Regions from separate parts of the Micromonospora sediminimaris genome, predicted to be linked through region 1. Evidence: riboswitches for the same ligand, from Rfam matches in the RefSeq annotation. Region 1 holds a riboswitch; the other holds the start of a gene.

What was found. Region 1 has a riboswitch for cobalamin ahead of metE (5-methyltetrahydropteroyltriglutamate--homocysteine S-methyltransferase). Riboswitches for the same ligand answer to the same signal wherever they lie in the genome.
Region 2: it holds a riboswitch for cobalamin, as region 1 does, so the genes downstream of both, Vse01_RS00075 (ribonucleoside-diphosphate reductase subunit alpha) here and metE (5-methyltetrahydropteroyltriglutamate--homocysteine S-methyltransferase) in region 1, are expected to answer to the same signal.

What each region holds. Positions count from the first base shown of each region.
Region 1 is NZ_BOPD01000006.1:172,221-181,627, reverse strand. It holds gene Vse01_RS03740 (hypothetical protein) at 1-401, shown strand, start outside; gene Vse01_RS03735 (dihydrolipoyl dehydrogenase family protein) at 403-1,824, shown strand; gene Vse01_RS03730 (EthD domain-containing protein) at 1,936-2,241, shown strand; cobalamin riboswitch at 2,396-2,606, shown strand; gene metE (5-methyltetrahydropteroyltriglutamate--homocysteine S-methyltransferase) at 2,720-4,957, shown strand; gene Vse01_RS03720 (SDR family NAD(P)-dependent oxidoreductase) at 5,136-5,978, shown strand; gene Vse01_RS03715 (MarR family winged helix-turn-helix transcriptional regulator) at 6,149-6,616, opposite strand; gene Vse01_RS03710 (GNAT family N-acetyltransferase) at 6,853-7,149, shown strand; gene Vse01_RS03705 ((4Fe-4S)-binding protein) at 7,181-7,603, shown strand; gene Vse01_RS03700 (hypothetical protein) at 7,618-8,421, opposite strand; gene Vse01_RS03695 (hypothetical protein) at 8,613-9,407, shown strand, end outside.
Region 2 is NZ_BOPD01000002.1:12,649-22,055, forward strand. It holds gene Vse01_RS00060 (helix-turn-helix domain-containing protein) at 1-531, shown strand, start outside; gene Vse01_RS00065 (hypothetical protein) at 678-827, shown strand; gene Vse01_RS00070 (hypothetical protein) at 824-1,171, shown strand; cobalamin riboswitch at 1,335-1,539, shown strand; gene Vse01_RS00075 (ribonucleoside-diphosphate reductase subunit alpha) at 1,683-4,055, shown strand; gene Vse01_RS00080 (ribonucleotide-diphosphate reductase subunit beta) at 4,046-5,086, shown strand; gene Vse01_RS00085 (alanine racemase) at 5,206-6,333, opposite strand; gene Vse01_RS00090 (IucA/IucC family protein) at 6,330-7,997, opposite strand; gene Vse01_RS00095 (IucA/IucC family protein) at 7,994-9,407, opposite strand, start outside.

The sequences.
Region 1 (9,407 bases):
CGTTGTTCGACGTCGGTGCCGCCAGCTACGACCTTCGTTCGTCAAGGGCCACCGGCTCGCCGGCCCTGCTCTATGTGAACATCGCGGTGAGCCTCGTCGCGGCGGTAGGAGTGGGTGTCGCCGGGGCGTCCGGCGTTCCCGCGGTCCTGCGGGTCTGGGGTGCCTGGGCGATCGTCGCCGGTCTGGTCCAGTTGATCGTAGGTGTCACCCGTCGGCGGATGGGCGGCCAGTGGCCAATGATCATCAGCGGCGGCATCTCGGTGCTGGCTGGTGGCTCCTTCATCGTCGCAGCCGCCGCGGATCACCCGTCGCTGATCAACGCGGCTGGCTACGCCATTCCCGGCGCCGTCTTCTTCCTGATCGCGGCCGTCCGTCTCGGCCGTGCCGCGAAGGGAAACTGACATGACCTCACTTGAGTACGACGTCGTCGTGATCGGTGCCGGTCCGGTCGGGGAGAACGTTGCCGACCGGGTCGTGCGGGGCGGGCTGACCGCCGCCATCGTCGAGCGGGAACTGGTCGGTGGGGAGTGCTCGTACTGGGCCTGTATGCCCACCAAGGCGTTGCTGCGCAGCGCGTCCGCGTTGCGGGCGGCTCGCCAACTGCCGGGTGCTCGGGAGGCTGTGACGGGCAACCTGGATGCGGCTGCGGTGCTCGGCCGGCGCGACTCCTTCGCATCCCATTGGCGGGACGACGGGCAGGTTTCCTGGCTGGAGTCGGCCGGTATCGCCCTGCACCGTGGCCAGGGGCGGATCGCTTCCGCCCGCGTTGTCGAGGTGACCGGCGTGGACGGTGTCACGACCAGGCTGACCGCGCGGCACGCGGTGGTCGTCGCGACCGGCAGCAGCGCGCTGTTGCCGGACATTCCGGGTCTGCGTGCGGCGGCGCCGTGGTCCAGCCGCGAGGCTGCCTCGGCCGGGTCGGTTCCCCGTCGGCTCGCCATCATCGGTGGCGGCGTGGTGGCGACCGAGATGGCGACCGCCTTCGCCGCTCTGGGGTCGTCGGTGGAGGTGCTTGCCCGGGACGGTGTGCTGCCGTCGGCGGAGCCGTTCGCCAGCGAGTTGGTCACGGAGTCGTTGCGCGAGGCCGGTGTGTCGGTACGCCTCGGCGTGGAGGCTGCTTCCGTAAACCGCGACGACCGCGGAATCGTCCACATCGCAACTGTCGACGGCGAGCGGGTCGAGGCGGACGAGGTGCTGGTGGCGATCGGCCGGACGCCCAACACTCAGGACATCGGCCTCGACCGCGTGGGACTGGTGCCGGGTGCCTGGCTGGCGGTCGACGACACGCTGCGTGTGGTCGGCGGAGGCGGGTGGCTGTATGCCGCGGGTGATGTGAACCGGCGGGTGCTGCTGACCCATCAGGGCAAGTATCAGGCGCGCGCGGTGGGCGACGCGATCGTGGCCCGGGCGAAGGGGGAGAAGGTCGAGGACGGCAGGTGGGGGCGGCACGCCGCGACCGCCGATGAGCGTGCGGTGCCGCAGGTGGTGTTCAGCGACCCGGAGATCGCGTCGGTGGGGCTGACCGCGGCTGCGGCCGAGACGGCCGGACTACGGATTCGAGTCGTGGACTACGACCTGGGAACCGTCGCCGGAGCCAGCCTGCAGGCCGACGGCTACAAGGGACATGCCCGCATGGTCGTCGACGAGGACCGAAAGGTGGTCGTCGGCTTCACCCTCGCCGGTCCAGACGTCGCGGAACTGATCCACGCTGCGACGATCGCCATCGTCGGAGAGGTCCCGCTGGACCGACTGTGGCACGCGGTGCCGGCGTACCCGACGGTCAGCGAGGTCTGGTTGCGACTGCTGGAGACGTACGGCCGCTGACGGGGAGCCGAGCGCTCCTCCGCCGCGGTTCACGCCGGATCGAAGCGGCTCGGGTATCGCCAACGCGAGCCCGAGCCGTTGACCCAGAACGAACGACAAACGGAGGCTTCCATGTCCACCAAGATCACTTTCATAATCGACAACCCAGCGGCCCCCGACGACTTCGAGCGTGCCTACGCGGACGTGAAGGCGACCGCGGCGAAGCTGCCGAAGCTGCGACGACTCGAGTCTGCGAAGGTGTGGCCGAAGGAGGACGGGACCGCTACCCCCGCCTACCGGACCCTCGACCTCTACTTCGACAGTTACGAAGACGCCTCCGACGCAGTCGCGACGCCTGCTGCCGCTGACGTCTTCGGCACGCTCGTGGGGACGCAGGTCGCGTTCAAGGGGTTGTTCTCGGAGATTGAGCAGTCCTGACGCGCGGTTTTCCGACGGCCGGCGTGGTGTCGTTGCGGACGACGAACCACCAGCCATTCCTCGGGAGGCACGCCGCCGACCGGTGGCCGCGAACGTCGAGGCACACGCCGTCGCGGCGCGTCACCCGCCCGATTCGCCCTCGCGGCGTGGCCCGTACGATGGCGGTGGTGCTGGTTCGTCCCGTCCGGGTGGGTGGGGCGTCGTAAGAGGGAACCCGGTGTGAATCCGGGACTGCCCCGCAGCGGTGAGTGGGAACGACCGCCGTCAACAAAGCACTGGACCGTGAGGTCTGGGAAGCGACGGCCAGTAGGCGACCTGGTGTCATGCCCGCGAGTCCGAAGACCTGCCAGTGCTGCGCACGCCGCCGGTGTGCGCCGCCGGCGGCCGCTCGGGAGGGCCAGGGCGGAAGCCGGTACCCGAGGTGTACCCGTCTTCCCCTTCCGTGTCCGCCGGACACTTCGAGGGAAGGACCCCCTTGGTGAGTACCGCATTCGGGCAGAGCACCGTGCTCGGCTATCCACGCATCGGCGTCAACCGTGAGCTGAAGAAGGCTGTCGAGGCGTACTGGGCCGGCACCATCGACGCCGAGGCGCTGGCCAACACCGCTGCCGGTCTCCGAGCGCAGGTGTGGCGGACGCTGCGCGATGCCCGTCTCGACGCGATCCCGTCGAACACCTTCTCCTACTACGACCAGATGCTCGACACGGCCGTCGCCGTCGGCGCGGTCCCGAACCGGTTCGCCCGGCTGGGCCTGTCCGCGCTGGACACCTACTTCGCCATGGCCCGCGGCGTCGACGCCGAGCCGGCGCTGGAGCTGACGAAGTGGTTCGACACCAACTACCACTACCTGGTGCCGGAGATCGCCCCGGACACCGTCTTCACGGCCAACCCGGCGAAGGCGCTGGACGAGTACGCCGAGGCTCGCGACCTGGGTGTCACCACCCGACCGGTGTTCGTCGGCCCGGCCACGTTCCTGCTGCTGGCCAAGGGAGACGATCCGTTCGCCCGGCTCGACGACCTGGTCCGGACGTACGCCCGGATTCTCGCCGCCCTGGCGGACGCGGGTGTCGACTGGGTGCAACTGGACGAACCCGCCTACGCCGCCGACCGCAGCCCCGCCGAGATCGATGCCCTCCGTCGCGCCTACACCCGACTCGGTGAACTCGCACACCGACCGCAGATCTTCGTGGCGACCTACTTCGGTGACCTCGGGGATGCGCTTCCGGCCCTGCTGGACACCCCGGTCGAAGCCGTCGGCGTGGACCTGGTCGCCGGACCGGGCAACCTGCACCGGCTCGCCGCCGCCGGCCCGCTGGGCGGCAGGACCATCGTCGCCGGCCTGGTCGACGGCCGCAACATCTGGCGTACCGACCTGCGGGCCGCCGTGACGGCCGGCGCGACGGTCGCCGGGCTCGCCGATCACGTCGCCGTCTCCTCGTCCTGCTCGCTGCTGCACGTGCCGGTCGACGTGTCCGCGGAGACGCACCTCGACCCCCGGTTGTCCGCGCGGTTGGCGTTCGCCCGGCAGAAGGTCGACGAGATCGTCGTGCTCGGCCGTGCGCTGCGCGACGGCACCACCGCGCTACCGGCGCCACTGCCGCCCACCCCGGCGGCCTGGCGTCACGACGACGTGCGCGGCCGCCTGGCCGCGTTGCGTCCCACCGACCGGCAGCGCGGTGAATACCGCAACCGGGCCGCCCGCCAGCAGGAACGACTGGGCCTGCCGGAGCTGCCGACCACCACGATCGGGTCGTTTCCGCAGACCGCCGAACTGCGCAGGGCCCGCGCCGCGCACCGGGCCGGCAGCCTTGACGACGCCGGCTACGTGGCGCGGATGCGCGCGGAGGTGGCGCAGGTCATCCGGTTGCAGGAACAGCTGGGTCTGGACGTGCTCGTGCACGGGGAACCGGAACGCAACGACATGGTGCAGTACTTCGGCGAGCAGCTCGACGGTTTCGCCGCCACGCAGCACGGCTGGGTGCAGTCGTACGGCTCCCGCTGCGTACGCCCACCGATCATCTACGGTGACGTGTCCCGCAAGGCACCGATGACCGTCGAGTGGTCCACCTACGCGCAGTCGCTCACCAGCAAACCGGTCAAGGGCATGCTCACCGGCCCGGTCACCATCCTGGCCTGGTCGTTCGTCCGTACCGACCAGCCCCTCGCGGACACCGCCGACCAGGTCGCGCTGGCGCTGCGCGACGAGTGCCGCGACCTGGAGTCCGCCGGCATCCGGGTCATCCAGGTCGACGAACCGGCACTACGCGAGACGCTGCCGCTGCGCAAGGCCGACCAGAAGGCGTACCTGGACTGGGCCGTCGGAGCGTTTCGGCTGGCCACCGGCGGTGTCGCCGACGACACCCAGATCCACACCCACCTGTGCTACTCGGAGTTCGGCGAGGTGATCCACGCCATCGACGCCCTCGACGCCGACGTCACAAGCATCGAGGCATCGCGGTCCAAGATGGAGGTGCTCGACGATCTGGCCGCGATCGGCTACGGCCGGGGTGTCGGACCCGGGGTGTGGGACATCCATTCCCCCCGGGTGCCGCCGCGCGACGAGGTGATCGAGGCACTGCGCCGGGCGGTCGCGGCCGTGCCGGCCCGCCGGTTGTGGGTCAATCCGGACTGCGGCCTCAAGACGCGCGGCTATCCGGAGGTCGAGGCGTCCCTGCGGCACCTGGTCGACGCCGCCGCCGAGGTACGCGGGAGCTGACCGCACCGAGCCGGGCGGTAAACGATCACAAGTGACCGCCCGGCTCGTGGTCGGCAAGCCAGTCGCTCAAGGTGCTGCCCGGCTCCATCACCTGCTCGGCCTGACCACCGCTGGCGGTGGCGTTCGTGCTGTTGGTTTCTTACGATTGGCCATCGTCCCATTCAGGGAGATGGATGCCATGGGTGACCGGATCTTGGCAGGCAGGACCGTCGTGATCACCGGGGCCAGCGCGGGTATCGGCGCCGAGGCTGCCCGTCGGTTGGCGTGCCTGGGCGCGTCCGTGGTGGTGGTGGGCCGGTCGCCCGAGAAGACCGCAGCCGTCGCGCGCCAGGTGGGCGGCGAGCCGCTGGTGGCCGACTTCACCCGGCTGTCGGACGTACGCCGGCTCGCCGACACCCTCCTGGTTCGCTACCCCTGTATCGACGTGCTGGCCAACAATGCCGGCGTCGTGCTGACCAGGCGGAGCCGTACCGAGGACGGTCATGATGTGATGTTCCAGGTCAACTACCTGGCCCCGTTTCTGCTCACCAATCTCCTGTTGGACCGGTTGACCACCGCCGGGCGGGCGCGCGTCATCACCACCTCCAGCAATGGCCACCGGTTCGGCAGCATCGATCTCGACGATCTCGAAGGTGCCGGCAAACGGTCCGAGCTGCTGCGGTACGGGATGACGAAGCTGCAGAACATCCTGTTCACCCGCGAGTTGGCCCGGCGTACCCGGGGCAGCGGGCTGACCGCGATGGCGTTCCACCCGGGGGTGATCGCCGCCACCGACATCAACCGGGAAGCCCCGCTGGTCGCGGCGCTGGTCCGGTACCGGCTGCTGGGTGGTCTGTCCACTCTCGCCGAGGGCGCCGAGCCGCTGGTTCACCTGGCCACGATGCCTGATCCGGAGGCGGTGAACGGCGGCTACTTCCACCGCCTCCGACCGAACGGGCCGGTCCACCGGCAGGCCACGGACGACAAGTTGGCCACCCGCCTGTGGGAGCGAACGACCGAGCTGCTCGGTACGCCGGTGTGACGAACCGCCCTCGATCTCAGCATCGTCAACGAACTGGATGTCGTCGAGCAGGATCCGGCTACCGCGGACAGGTACGGCGAGTACTTCCGCTCGCTGTTCGCTGCCTGGGCTCCGATCGCTTCCCCCGGGGTCAGCGGCGAGGCGCGGCGACTCCTCGGTGTCGCTGCGCCTCAGTCGGGCTGACTCTCCAGGTGGGCACGGACGCGATCGGAGATGCTGGCGAGCATGTCGAGTTCTTCCTGACTGAGTGCGTCGATGAACAGCCGGCGGACATGTTCGACATGCAGGGGTGACGCGTCCTCGATCGCCTTGCAGCCGGCTGGGGTGGCCGCGATGAACGCTCCGCGTCCGTCGTCGGGGCATTCCTCCTTGGCCACCAGTCCGCGCTCGGCCATTCGCCGTACTTGGTGTGACATGCGGCTTTTTTCCCACTCCACCTGCTTTGCCAGATCCGTCAGGCGCATCCGTCCGCCGCTGGTCTCGGTGAGTTTGACCAACACGATGTAGTCGGCGGCGGACATGCCGGAGTCGGCCTGGATTCGGCGGGCGAGCCGTCCGATGAGCTTCTCCTGCATGCGAATGAAACTGTCCCAGGCGACCTGCTGTTGCGAGGTGAGCCAGCGGGGCGTTGGGTCCATGCGGGGAGCGTAACGACAACGTCGACGGCATGTGGCTGCCGGACTTCCTGCGCGGATTCGATCAAGGATGGGCGAGCCCGGGGGGCTGGTTGACGCATCAACTATCGGTGGCTAGTCTGGGTGACACATCAACCAACCGGGGTGGGGCGTCGTGCGCGTGGCCGCGTACCCGGCTCATGACGGGCATCGGGTTTCGATGCGCAGCACGGCGAGCTGGAGGACACATGGTAGTGAATGTGAGCGATGCCCCCGAGGCCAATCGGTACGAGGCTCGGGTCGAGGGAGAATCGACGGTCGCGGGTTTCGCGCAGTACATCCGCACTGCGGAACTCGTGGCGTTCGTGCACACCGAGGTCTCGCCGGCGTACGAGGGCAGGGGAGTGGGCGCGGCGCTGGCCCGCGCCGGCCTCGACGCGGCCCGTGCCGCGAATCTGCTGGTCCTGCCCACCTGTCCGTTCTTCGCGGGCTGGATCGCCCGGCACCCCGAGTATCAGGACCTGGTGTACCAGTCCCGCAGCAGGGTCAGCGACTGAACAGCCGGGTAGGGCAGCGACGGAGGTCGGAATGAGCAGCGAAACGGCGACGAAGGCGTACGAGGGCCGGTCGATCACCGTGACCTTCGAGGCCCGACGTTGCCTGCACGCCGCCGAGTGCGTACGCGGCCTGCCGGCGGTCTTCGACCCGGGTCAGCGCCCGTGGATCCGGCCCGACGGCGCCGAGGCTGAGCGCCTGGCCGAGGTGGTGCGGCGGTGTCCCTCCGGAGCGTTGCGGTACGAATTCGCAGACGGTGGTGCGGAGGCCCCGGACCGGCCGACGCAGATCAGGCGCGACGCCACCGGACAGTTGATCGTGCGCGGTGAGTTGAGAGTGGACACGCCCCAGGGCGTGCGCGCGGAGACCAGGGCGGTCCTGTGCGGGTGCGGGCGGAGCCAACGGCAGCCGTACTGCGATCACGGCGGGCCCTGCGGGCAGAGCCGGATGGGCTGACTCGACACCCGCGCTCAGATTCCGAAGCCGCCGGTGCCGGCGAGGCCGGTGCCGCCGGCTCGCCGTGGTTTCTCGTGCTGCTGAAGCCGGTACTGCCAATTCCCGGCGAACCGGTGCCACCACACCTCGAATCCGTCTTCCCCGAGCAACTCCACGGCCTTCGCCACGGCATCGGGCTCCCACCGGAACGCGGTGATCCCCTTCTGCCGACTGATGGCCGAGATGAGCTCTTCGGCGGTCGACCCGCCCGAGGTGGCCGCGTGCACAAGAGCGATGTCGCCCCTGCGTACGTACCTCCAGAGCGGCTTGCCGATGATCGCCGCGATGGCTCTCTCCCGTGTCGCGATCGGGGCATACACCTCGTCGACCAATCGCGAGGCGGCCTCCCGCACCGGCGCGTAGGCGTTGTCGGCGGCGTCGAGTGCCGCGCGGTGCCGGGACCGGGCACGCTCGGCGGCGGCCTTGCGTCGGAACCACGGCGGGTGATCCCGGGCCGCGTGCCGGTCGCGCTCGGCGGCCTGAATCGCGGTCAGGTAGCTCTCCGCCGCGACCCGCCACTGCGCGGCCGTCGCCGGGTCGAGGTCCACCGACACGAACTGCCAGTCCCGCTCGGCGGGGCGTAGGTCGAACCGGTCGGCCAGATCGCGGTCGATGAAATAGCGGTGCCGGGACTCGTCATCGACCCACACCACGGTCAACACCGCGACCGGCTCGTCGTCCCAGCGGATAGCCGTCTTCCTGCCCTCCCGGTGGACGATCATGTCGCCGCGTGGCAGCGGAAGCCGGAAACGGTAGAGGATGACCCGGGTCGTCGCCATCGTCTCATTGTGCGCCGCGTCAGCCACGAACGAGCGTCGACGCGGGGCCCCTCCGCGTCGACGGCGCACCGTTGCGTCCACCCTGACGCGGCACTGAGGCCGCCGTGAGGCCGGCACGGATCGTGGGTTACCTGCCGCGTCGCCCCGTCGGGGCGTAATCGTCTCGCGGCAGGTACGAAGTGGAGTGCACGATGCGTACTCGATCCAGGCTCGCCCGGCTCGCGGGTGCCGCGGGCCTGCTGCTGGCCAGCACGGCCGTGGCCGTCGCCACCGGCGCGGGGCCGGCGCAGGCGACAGTGGTGAACGTCAGCGTGGCGGGCGCCTTCCCCAATCAGTCCGCCGTGGCCACCTGTCCGGCCGGCGAGTTTCTCGCCGGTGGCGGCGGCTCGGTGGACGGTGGTGGCGGCGACGTCACGTTGACCGACATCATTCCGAACCTGGCCACCCAGTCGGTGACGGTCTGGGCGCACACCAACCCGGGCGGTGTGGCGGGGGCGTACACCCTCGTGGCGCAGGCGATCTGCGTGCCGGGCGCGCCCCCGGCCAACTACCAGCGCGTCACCTCGGCGAGTGGCAGCAACGTCGACCCGATCAAGAACCAGGTGGCCGCCTGCCCGGCCGGCACCGACCTGCTCGGGCTCGGCGCGGAGCTGCGCACCGCCAACGGGGAAGCGTTCTACCAGCGGATCGAGCCGAACGCGGCGCTCACCGCCGGGGTGGTCACCGCAGGCGCGGCCGGCGGGTTCGCCGGGCCGTGGGAACTCGTCGGGTACGCCATCTGCGCCACCCTGCCGGCGAACCTCACCGGCACGCTGGTCAGCCTGACCGGGGCGGCCAACAGCGTCAGCCCCAAGGGTCAGGTGTCCGCGGGTTGCCCGGCCGGCGCGCTCGCCACCGGCGTCGGCGCCACGGTCGCCGCCACCGCCACCGGAAACGTCCTGCTCACCCGGTCGATGGCGAACGTCGCCCAGAACAACGCCCAGGCG
Region 2 (9,407 bases), on a different contig from region 1:
ACGCAGTTCGTCGGCTGGTTGCATGCCGAAGCCCGCAACGACGGCGAGGCGATACAGGTGCTGATCGAGGCCGCCAGGCAGGCCGACGCCGTTGAGAGTGGCCCGCTCGCGGCGCAGGTGGAGAACTTCCGAGGCTACCTGGAGCGGCAGCGAGGCAACCCGCGCGGCATCGTGCGCCATTTCCTGACCGCGTACCACACACCCGGGGCGACGGCCCTGCAACGCGTCGGCGACGCGGTCCAGGCCGCCCACGGGTACGCGCTGCTCGGCGATCGGCGCTCAGCGGCAGGGCTCCTCGGTGAGGCCAGCGACCTCACCGAGGCGGCCGAGCGCGAGCAGGCACCGGTCCTGGCCTACTGGCTGACGCCCACGTTCAGCAGGATGGGTCTCGGGCTGGCCTATCTGGCGCTCGGCGACACGTCGGCCGGCATCGACAATCTGCGGGCCGGGTTGGCCGGGTTGCCGCCTGACCAGCGGGACGCCGCATGGACGCAGGAGTATCGGCAGGCACTCGCGGTCGCCACCGGCTGAGCTGTCCGTCAACCGTCCCGGACAGGACGCCGGACGCCTCGCACCTGCCCTGAGTGCCCACGGCCATCGCACGATTCTTGTGGGTGGTGGCGGTGCGCCCCCACGTACCGCCGCCCCCGTCCCCGAACTTCGGCGGAGGTGATGGCGTGAGCAGGTGGCGCAGGTTCTGGTGGTGGCTGCGGCGGCGGCCGATACCGCTGACGGACGGCGGGCAGTGGCGGGAGACCGTCGAGCAGGAGGCCGCCCGGCAACGCCTGCTCGACCAGGCCCGGCGCAACGCCCAGTGGCCGGCATGACTGGGCGTGCCGTCAGCTATCGGGACGCGATGGCCGCCGAGGCGGTGCGAATCGGCCGGGCCGCCGACGCCCTGCCCGCCCGGCTCGCCGACGAGCACCTGCCGCGGCGGCCGGAGTGGACGTGCGCCAGCTGCGAGGGCGAACCGCCGTGGCCGTGCGCCCCGGCGCGGGTGCGGCTCGCCGAGGCGTACGGCCGGGACCGGGTGGGCCTGTCGATGTACGCGGGTGCCTTGTTGACGGCGGCGTTGGACGACCTGCCGCGCGAGGATCCCGGCGAGCTGACGACCCGGTTCCTCGCGTGGCTGCGGTGCGCGTGCGGGACGGGTAGCCGCGCCGGGATGTGACCGACGATCGGCACCCCGTCGCATCCGCCGTCCTTTGCGTACGCCCGCCTGCCGGAGACCGGTCAAGCGCGGAACGGCCGGACGGCGGTAGCCGGGTGTGAGATCTGTTGCACGGACACGCCGACACACCATCTGGTGTCTTGCGTTCGCGCGTCGCCCATATATGGTGTCACCCGTAGCTGGTTCGGCGCCCATCCGGGGCGGCCGAGGCAAGAGGGAACCCGGTGGAAATCCGGGGCTGCCCCGCAGCGGTGAGTGGGAACGACAGCCGTCACACAGCACTGGGCCCCGGCCTGGGAAGCGACGGCCAGTAGGAGCGCGCGAGCACGCCCACGAGTCCGAAGACCTGCCAGCACGCCGCCCGCACTCGTGGGCGGCGGCCGCAGGCCGCGTGGGACGGCCGACGCCATGAACGGGCCGTGCCGCCTGCGCGGATCCCGTGGCGTCCTCCCCGCGTGTCCGAGGCCCCAGTAGACGGCGCGAGGAGAGAGACGTGACGGTCGTGCGGGAGATGCCGGCCTCCGACGCAGGTGTGTCGGAGCAGCGCCGGCAGGTGATGCAGGTCCGCAAACGCGACGGCGCCACGGAACCGGTGGACGTCAACAAGATCGTCCGGGCGGTGGAGCGGTGGGTGACCGACCTCGACGAGGTCGATCCGCTGCGGGTGGCCACCAAGACCATCAGCGGCCTGTACGACGGGGCCACCACCGCTGAACTGGACAAGCTGTCCATCCAGACGGCCGCCGAACTGATCGGTACGGAGCCGCAGTACTCGAAGCTGGCGGCGCGGCTGCTGGCCGCGTACGTGGACAAGGAGGTCCGTGGGCAGCAGGTGGCCAGCTTCAGCCAGTCCATCCGGTACGCCCACGGCCTGGGGCTGATCGGAGACGCTACCGCGGAGTTCGTGGCCCGCAACGCCCGCAAGCTGGACGACGCGGTCGACCCGGACGGTGACCTGCGGTTCGAGTACTTCGGACTGCGTACCGTCGCGGACCGCTACCTGCTGCGGCATCCGCAGACCCGCCTGGTGGTGGAGACACCGCAGTACTGGCTGCTGCGGGTGGCCTGCGGGCTGTCGCAGACGCCCGGCGAGGCGATCGGGTTCTACCGGCTGATGTCGAGCCTGGCCTACCTGCCGAGTTCACCGACGCTGTTCAACTCGGGCACCCGGCACACCCAGATGTCGTCGTGTTTCCTTGTCGACTCGCCGCGCGACGAACTCGACTCGATCTACGAGCGTTACCACCAGGTGGCGAAGCTGTCGAAGTTCTCCGGCGGCATCGGCATCTCCTGGTCACGGGTCCGGGGCCGGGGCGCGTTGATCCGGGGCACCAACGGCCGCTCCAACGGCATCGTGCCGTTCCTCAAGACCCTCGACGCGGGGGTGGCGGCGGTCAACCAGGGTGGCCGGCGCAAGGGCGCGGCCTGCGTGTACCTGGAGCCGTGGCACCCGGACATCGAGGAGTTCCTGGAGTTGCGGGACAACACCGGGGAGGAGTCCCGGCGTACCCACAACCTGAACCTGGCCAACTGGATCCCGGACGAGTTCATGCGCCGGGTCGAGGCGGACGGCGACTGGTCGCTTATCGACCCGTCGGACGCACCCGAGCTGCCGGACCTGTTCGGCGAGGCGTTCGACGAGGCGTACCGGGCCGCGGAGAAGAAGGCCGTCCGGACGGTCAAGGCCCGCGACCTGTACGGCCGGATGATGCGTACGCTCGCGCAGACCGGCAACGGGTGGATGACGTTCAAGGACGCGGCGAACCGGCTGTCCAACCAGACCGGTGCGCCCGGCAACACGATCCACCTGTCGAACCTGTGCACGGAGATCCTGGAGGTCAACAGCGACACCGAGACGGCCGTGTGCAACCTCGGGTCGGTCAACCTGGGCGCGCACGTCACCGCCGACGGTGTCGACTGGGAGAAGCTGCGCGCCACGGTACGCACGGCCGTGGTGTTCCTCGACCGGGTGATCGACATCAACTACTACCCGGCCGAGCAGACGGCGGTGTCGAACCCGCGCTGGCGTCCGGTCGGGCTCGGCCTGATGGGGCTACAGGACGCCTTGTTCACCCTGCGCCTGCCGTTCGACTCGGCGCCGGCCCGGGAGTTGTCGACCCGGGTCCAGGAGGAGATCTTCCTGACCGCGCTGGAGACGTCGGCCGGGCTCGCCGAGCGGTTCGGCCCACACCCCGCGTACGCCGAAACCCGCGCCGCGAAGGGTGAGTTGCATCCCGACCTGTGGGGCGCGGAGGTGACGCAGGCGTCGCGGTGGACCGCGCTGCGCGAGCAGATCGCCCGCCACGGCCTGCGCAACTCGCTGCTGGTGGCGATCGCACCGACCGCCACGATCGCTTCGATCGCCGGGTGCTACGAGTGCATCGAGCCGCAGGTGTCCAACCTGTTCAAGCGGGAGACGATGTCCGGCGAGTTCCTCCAGATCAACACGTACCTTGTGCGGGAGTTGAAGGCGCGCGGGCTGTGGACCGCGCCGATCCGGGAGCAGATCAAGCGGGCCGAGGGGTCGGTGCAGGGCATCGCCGAGCTGCCCGAGGAGGTGCGGGAGCTGTTCCGTACTGCGTGGGAGCTGCCGCAGCGGGCGCTGATCGACCTGGCCGCCGCCCGCGCCCCGTTCATCGACCAGTCGCAGTCGCTGAACCTGTTCCTGAGCGCGCCGACCATCGGCAAGCTCTCCTCGATGTACCTGTACGCCTGGAAGGCCGGGCTGAAGACCACCTACTACCTGCGGTCGCGTCCGGCGACCCGGATCCAGCAGGCCACCGTCGCCGTCACCCCGGCGGCCAGGCCGATCGTCGCGGTCAGCGACGACGAGGCGTTGGCCTGCTCCCTGGAAAACCCCGAGAGCTGCGAGGCATGCCAGTGACAACTGTTTCCGAACCCGACACCGGCCAGCGGCAGATGCTGCTCGACCCCGGCATGGACCTGACCCTGCGGCCCATGCGCTACCCGCAGTTCTTCGACAGGTTCAAGGACGCCATCAAGAACACCTGGACCGTCGAGGAGGTCGACCTGCATTCCGACCTTGCCGACCTGGCGAAGCTGTCCCCGGCGGAGCAGCACCTGGTGTCCCGGCTGGTCGCGTTCTTCGCCACCGGCGACACCATCGTGGCCAACAACCTCGTGCTCAACCTCTACCAGCACGTCAACTCGCCGGAGGGACGGCTGTACCTGTCCCGGCAGCTGTTCGAGGAGGCGGTGCACGTCCAGTTCTACCTGAACCTCCTGGACACCTACGTGCCGGACGAGCGGGAACGGTTCGCGGCGTTCGCGGCGGTGGAGAACATCCCGTCGATCGCCCGCAAGGCCGAGTTCTGCTTCAAATGGATCGACTCCATCTTCGAGCTGCGGGAGCTGAAGACCCGCGAGGACCGGCGGTCGTTCCTGCTGAACCTGATCTGTTTCGCCGCCTGCATCGAGGGACTGTTCTTCTACGGCGCGTTCGCTTACGTGTATTTCCTGCGGTCCCGGGGACTGCTGCACGGCCTGGCCTCCGGCACCAACTGGGTGTTCCGGGACGAGTCGATGCACATGGCCTTCGCCTTCGACGTGGTCGACACCGTACGCGCCGAGGAGCCGGACCTCTTCGACGCCGAGATGGAGCAGCAGGTCCGGGACATGCTTGCCGAAGCCGTCGAGTGCGAGGTGCAGTTCGCCGCCGACCTGCTCGAACAGGGCGTGTCCGGGCTGTCCCTGGTCGACATGCGCGAATATCTCCAGCACGTCGCCGACCGGCGGTTGGCGCAGTTGGAGATCGAACCGCTGTACGGGTCGAAGAACCCGTTCGCCTTCATGGAGTTGCAGGACGTGCAGGAGTTGTCCAACTTCTTCGAACGGCGGGTGTCGGCCTATCAGGTCGGAGTCACCGGCACTGTCGCTTTCGACGACGATTTCTGACGGCGGTCCGGCCACCACCACGAACCGGGTCCGGCCCGGCGATGATCCTGCCGATCACCGCCGGGCCGGTTCACCGGCCGCCGCGAGAGCTGCGACGTCGTCGCCCGAAGCGCTGCCGGCTAGCGGCCCCAGTTACGGGCCACGGCGAGCGGGTCACCGGTGGTGAAGTCGGGCGGATCGTGCAGGAGGAAGTCGCGGTGGCTGATGTTCCACGCGTAGGCGCCAGCCATTCCGAACACGAGGAGGTCCCCGACGGCGATCGGGCCGCTCTCGGCGTCGCGGGCCAGCACGTCCTTGGGCGTGCAGAGCTGGCCGACGACGGTGACCGGCCCGCCGTCGGTGCGCGGCCCGCCGCCACCTTGGGGCACTACGACAAACGGTTGGGAGTGGCCCTTGGCCGCCGGAGTCCGCAGGTGGTGGGTGCCGCCAGCGACGATCACGAACCACTGGCCCCGGGACCGCTTCACGTCGATCACCTCGGTCACGTACGACCCGCAGTAGACCGCCACGGCGCGGCCGGGTTCGATCCGGAGCCGGACCGTCGGGTGGGCGTCGCACACCTCGCCGAGCAGCCGACCGTAGCTCGGCCAGTCGAAGCGGTGCTCCGGGCGGCGGTAGTCGACGGCCATGCCGCCGCCGACGTTGACCTCCTCGGCGCGTACCTGCCGCACCGCCCAGTCGGTCACCTCGCGCGCCACCCCGGCGGCGGTCGGCGCGTCGAGCCCGCTGGCCAGGTGGGCGTGCACACCACGGACCCGGACCCCGTGCGGTGGGTCGGCGGCGAGCCGGACCGCCTCCGGTGGGTCCAGGCCGAACGGGCTCGCCTGTCCGCCCATCACCAGGACCGCGCCCGGGGTCGCGACCGGCAGGTTCACCCGCAGCAGCACATCGACGGTACGCCCGGCGGCCCGCGCCAGGGCGGCCAGCCGGTGCAGTTCGGCGGCGGACTCGACGTGTACCCGGTGCACGTCGGCGGCCAGCGCCGCCGAAAGATCCGCGTCGGTCTTGCCCGGCCCGGCGAAGGCGGCCACCCGTCTACCGGGCAGCACCGCCGCGAGGTGCCGCAGTTCGCCCCGACTGGCGGCCTCGAAACCGTCGACAGTGGCCGCGAGGGTGCGCAGCATCCCCGGGTCGGGATTGGCCTTGACCGCGTAGAGCAGCTCGACCCGTTCCGGCAGGGCCGCCCGGACGGCAGCCGCGTGCGTGGCCAGGGCGGCGAGATCGTAGACGTACGTCGGTCGGGTCACCCGGCACCGCCGAGCGGGTTGGGCACCTCGACGTAGGGCGCCTGCTGGTCGGCGGCCCGGTGCCAGCGGACCAACAGGTTCGCCTTCGCGGTGAGCGGAGCGCCGTGCAGCAGCGGGGCCAGCTCGGCCGGCTCACCCAGCTGCGCGTACGCCGCCTCGACGGCTCGCCGGACCGTCTGCCACAGTCGGGGCTCGGTGCCGGGGTGGCCGTCGGCGAGCGCACCGGCGAGACCGGCGAGATGGTTGACGAACAGGCAGTAGACGACGCGCCGGGCCGCCTGTGCGGGGGTGTAGGCAGCCTGCCGGGGCACCCGGTCAGGCCAGGCCGCCAACCGTCCGAGATCCAGCTTCAATCCTTCGAGGTCACGCAGGATCAGGCGGACCGGGCGACCGTCCGGATCCAGGACCACCAGCACGTTCTGCAGGTGTGCCTCGTGGACCACGCCGTGGCCGAGCCACAGGCGCAGCACCGTGGGCACCAGCAGCTCGACGTAGACCCGCCACCAGTCGAACGGGTCCGGCACGGTCAGCGGCGCGCTGGCCAGCGCCGCCGCCAACACCATCCGTTCGCCCGGCCGCAGATGCTCGCGTACCCCGGTCCGCAGGATGGTGCCGTACGCCTCGTCCGCCCCCGGCAGGTCGACCGTCCGGTAGCCGGGCTCCCGCAGCAACCCGACCCGCGCGGGAAGCGGCACACCGGACAGGAACCGGGTCAACGCCACCGCTCCGGTCAACTCGTAGCGGGCGTTCTTGCGCAGGCAGTTGGTGATGCGTATGTGCAGGCTGGTCTTGAGGAACAGGTCGACCGAGGGGGCGTAGAGCGTACGGACGCTCGCGGTGGGTCGGACCGGTACGCCGGCCGGGCCGAGCCGGCGCAACCTCGGATCGGTAGGTGGCATCAGGTCCAGCTGCCACGGGTGCACCGGCAGCAGGTGGTGACCGGGCGGCGCGTCCGGCGGATCCAGCGGCGCGATCAGCTCGTCGACCGGCCCGTCGCCCGCCACCAGGTCGGCGGGCACGGCGAGCCAGTCGAGCCGGAAGCTGCTGCGCAGCTCCGGCGCGTAGCGACGCCAGCTCGCCGGATCACCACTGCGCCACTTCGGACTGGGGTGATGCGGGTGGCCGTGTACCAGGCACTGTTCGGAGTCGACATAGTCGTCGACCACCGGGTCGCCGGTCGGGGTGGGGTCGTTGGACGGGCGCTGCCGCAACAGGGTGGCCAACGCGTCCCGGCTGCCGAGCACCTGCTCGACGAACTCGTCGTTTGTCAGCCCGGTGCGGGCGGTCAGCTCGGCGGCGAGCAGCCGGGCGAGCTGTGCGCCGTCGACCGGCCCGTCGGCGTCCGTCGAGCCGTCGCCCGGCGTGTCGGCGGCCGGCGGATCCGGAACCGCCGGGTGGCGGCGGGCGACCGGTGCCGCCGCCGGCCGGCAGCGGACCGGGCCGACGTAGCGGTGCGCCAGCACGGGGGAGACCCGGGCCAGTCGGCAGGAGAGCGTCAGTCCCAGGTGCGGCAACCGGACCCGGAGCTGTCCGCCCACGGTCTCGGCCGCACCGTCGGGCGCGGCCACCTCCCGCAGGTAGCAGGAGAGCAGGGTGTGCGTGGTGGCAAGATCGGCGGCGCGTTCCGCCGGCCCGGCGGTGGCCTCGGCGGTCTGCGGCGTCACGAGGCGTTCCGCAGGTAGTTGGGTCCGGTGCGGTGGTAGAACTTGTTCACGTCGGTGCAGCCGATCCGCTGCTTGGGCAGCAGTGTGCCGGCGGTCAGCATCGCCTTGACCGGCAACCGGTCGGCGGTCAGGACGCGGTCGACCAGCTCCCGTGCGGCGGGTGTGTCGCCCCACCGGTCGCGGGCGGCGCGCAGCCGGGGCGCGAGGGCCTCGGCCGGGGAGGGCACGGCGACCCCCTGATCCGCCAGGGCCAGCAGGGGGGCCGTCGCCGCCAGGTGAAGTGTGATCGTGACGAACATGTCGGCCAGCTCCCCGGGATGGCGGATCCACATCCGCTGATCGCGCAGTCGGACCGTGCCCGCGTGCCGGGGGTCGAGCCGGGCGCCGTCGTTGTCCTTGTACAACAGCCGGATCGGACCGTCGGACGGTAGGACCAGATGGATGTTCTGCGGATGTGCTTCCAACGCCACTCCGTACCGTAACCACAGGCACACGTGCCAGTCGAGCAGGAGATCCAGATAGGACCCGAGGAGCCGGGTCGGGTCGGCACCGCCGATTCGCTGGGCGACAGTGCCGGCAGTGGGATCCGCCGCGGCGAGCGCGGCCACCGGCACCACGGTCGCCCGCTCCAGCCCGGCGGGTAGCCGACGCAACAGAAAGGACCGCAGCTCGTCGTCGTCGCAGTGACCGAAGACGCTCTCGTCGGCGTGTGCGATCCGGTCGGCGAAGCGCGGCTGCTCCGCGGCGATGCGGTCGAGCAGCGCGGCCACCGCCGCGCCGTCGGAGAGCGCGTCGGGCGCGAGGGTACGGCGGTTGCGGGCACCCAGACTCGCGGTCGGCAGCGGCAGTTTCAGGTGCGTCGTCGGATCGCGGGCCAGGGCGACGGTACGCATCGACAGGGTGGGTCGCACGGTGATCTCCGGTACGTCGAGCACCGGTAGGGCCGACCGGTCGGCGGTGAGCGGGTGTACCGGCAGCAGTGCCTCCCCGGCCTGGCGCGGCGTCGGCCACCAGGCGGGCAGCCGCCCGTTCAGTCGCAGCGTCCGGGCCGGTACGGGCAGCCAACGCAGGGCGAACGTGGGGGCGTGCTCGGGTGCGTACCGGAGCAGCTCGGCCTCGTCCAGGCCGTGCCGGCACCGGTCGGTGGGGTAGACGGCGTGGCCGGCATGGGCGGCGAGCACGTCGTCGAGGAGCGCGCCGCCGAAGCCGGTGGGCGGGTCGACCCGGGCGGCGGCGATCCGGGCGTACGTCTCCGACCGGGTGGTCTCGGCCAGCCGGCGGGCGAGCAGGTCCTGCCGGCATTCGTCGGTGAAGGCGCGCCACCCCTGCTCGGCCTCGACGTCGTCGTACGGCGCGAGCAGCTCCAACAGGCCCGCCAGCCGGTCCACCCGATGTGGTGCCCGACCGGGC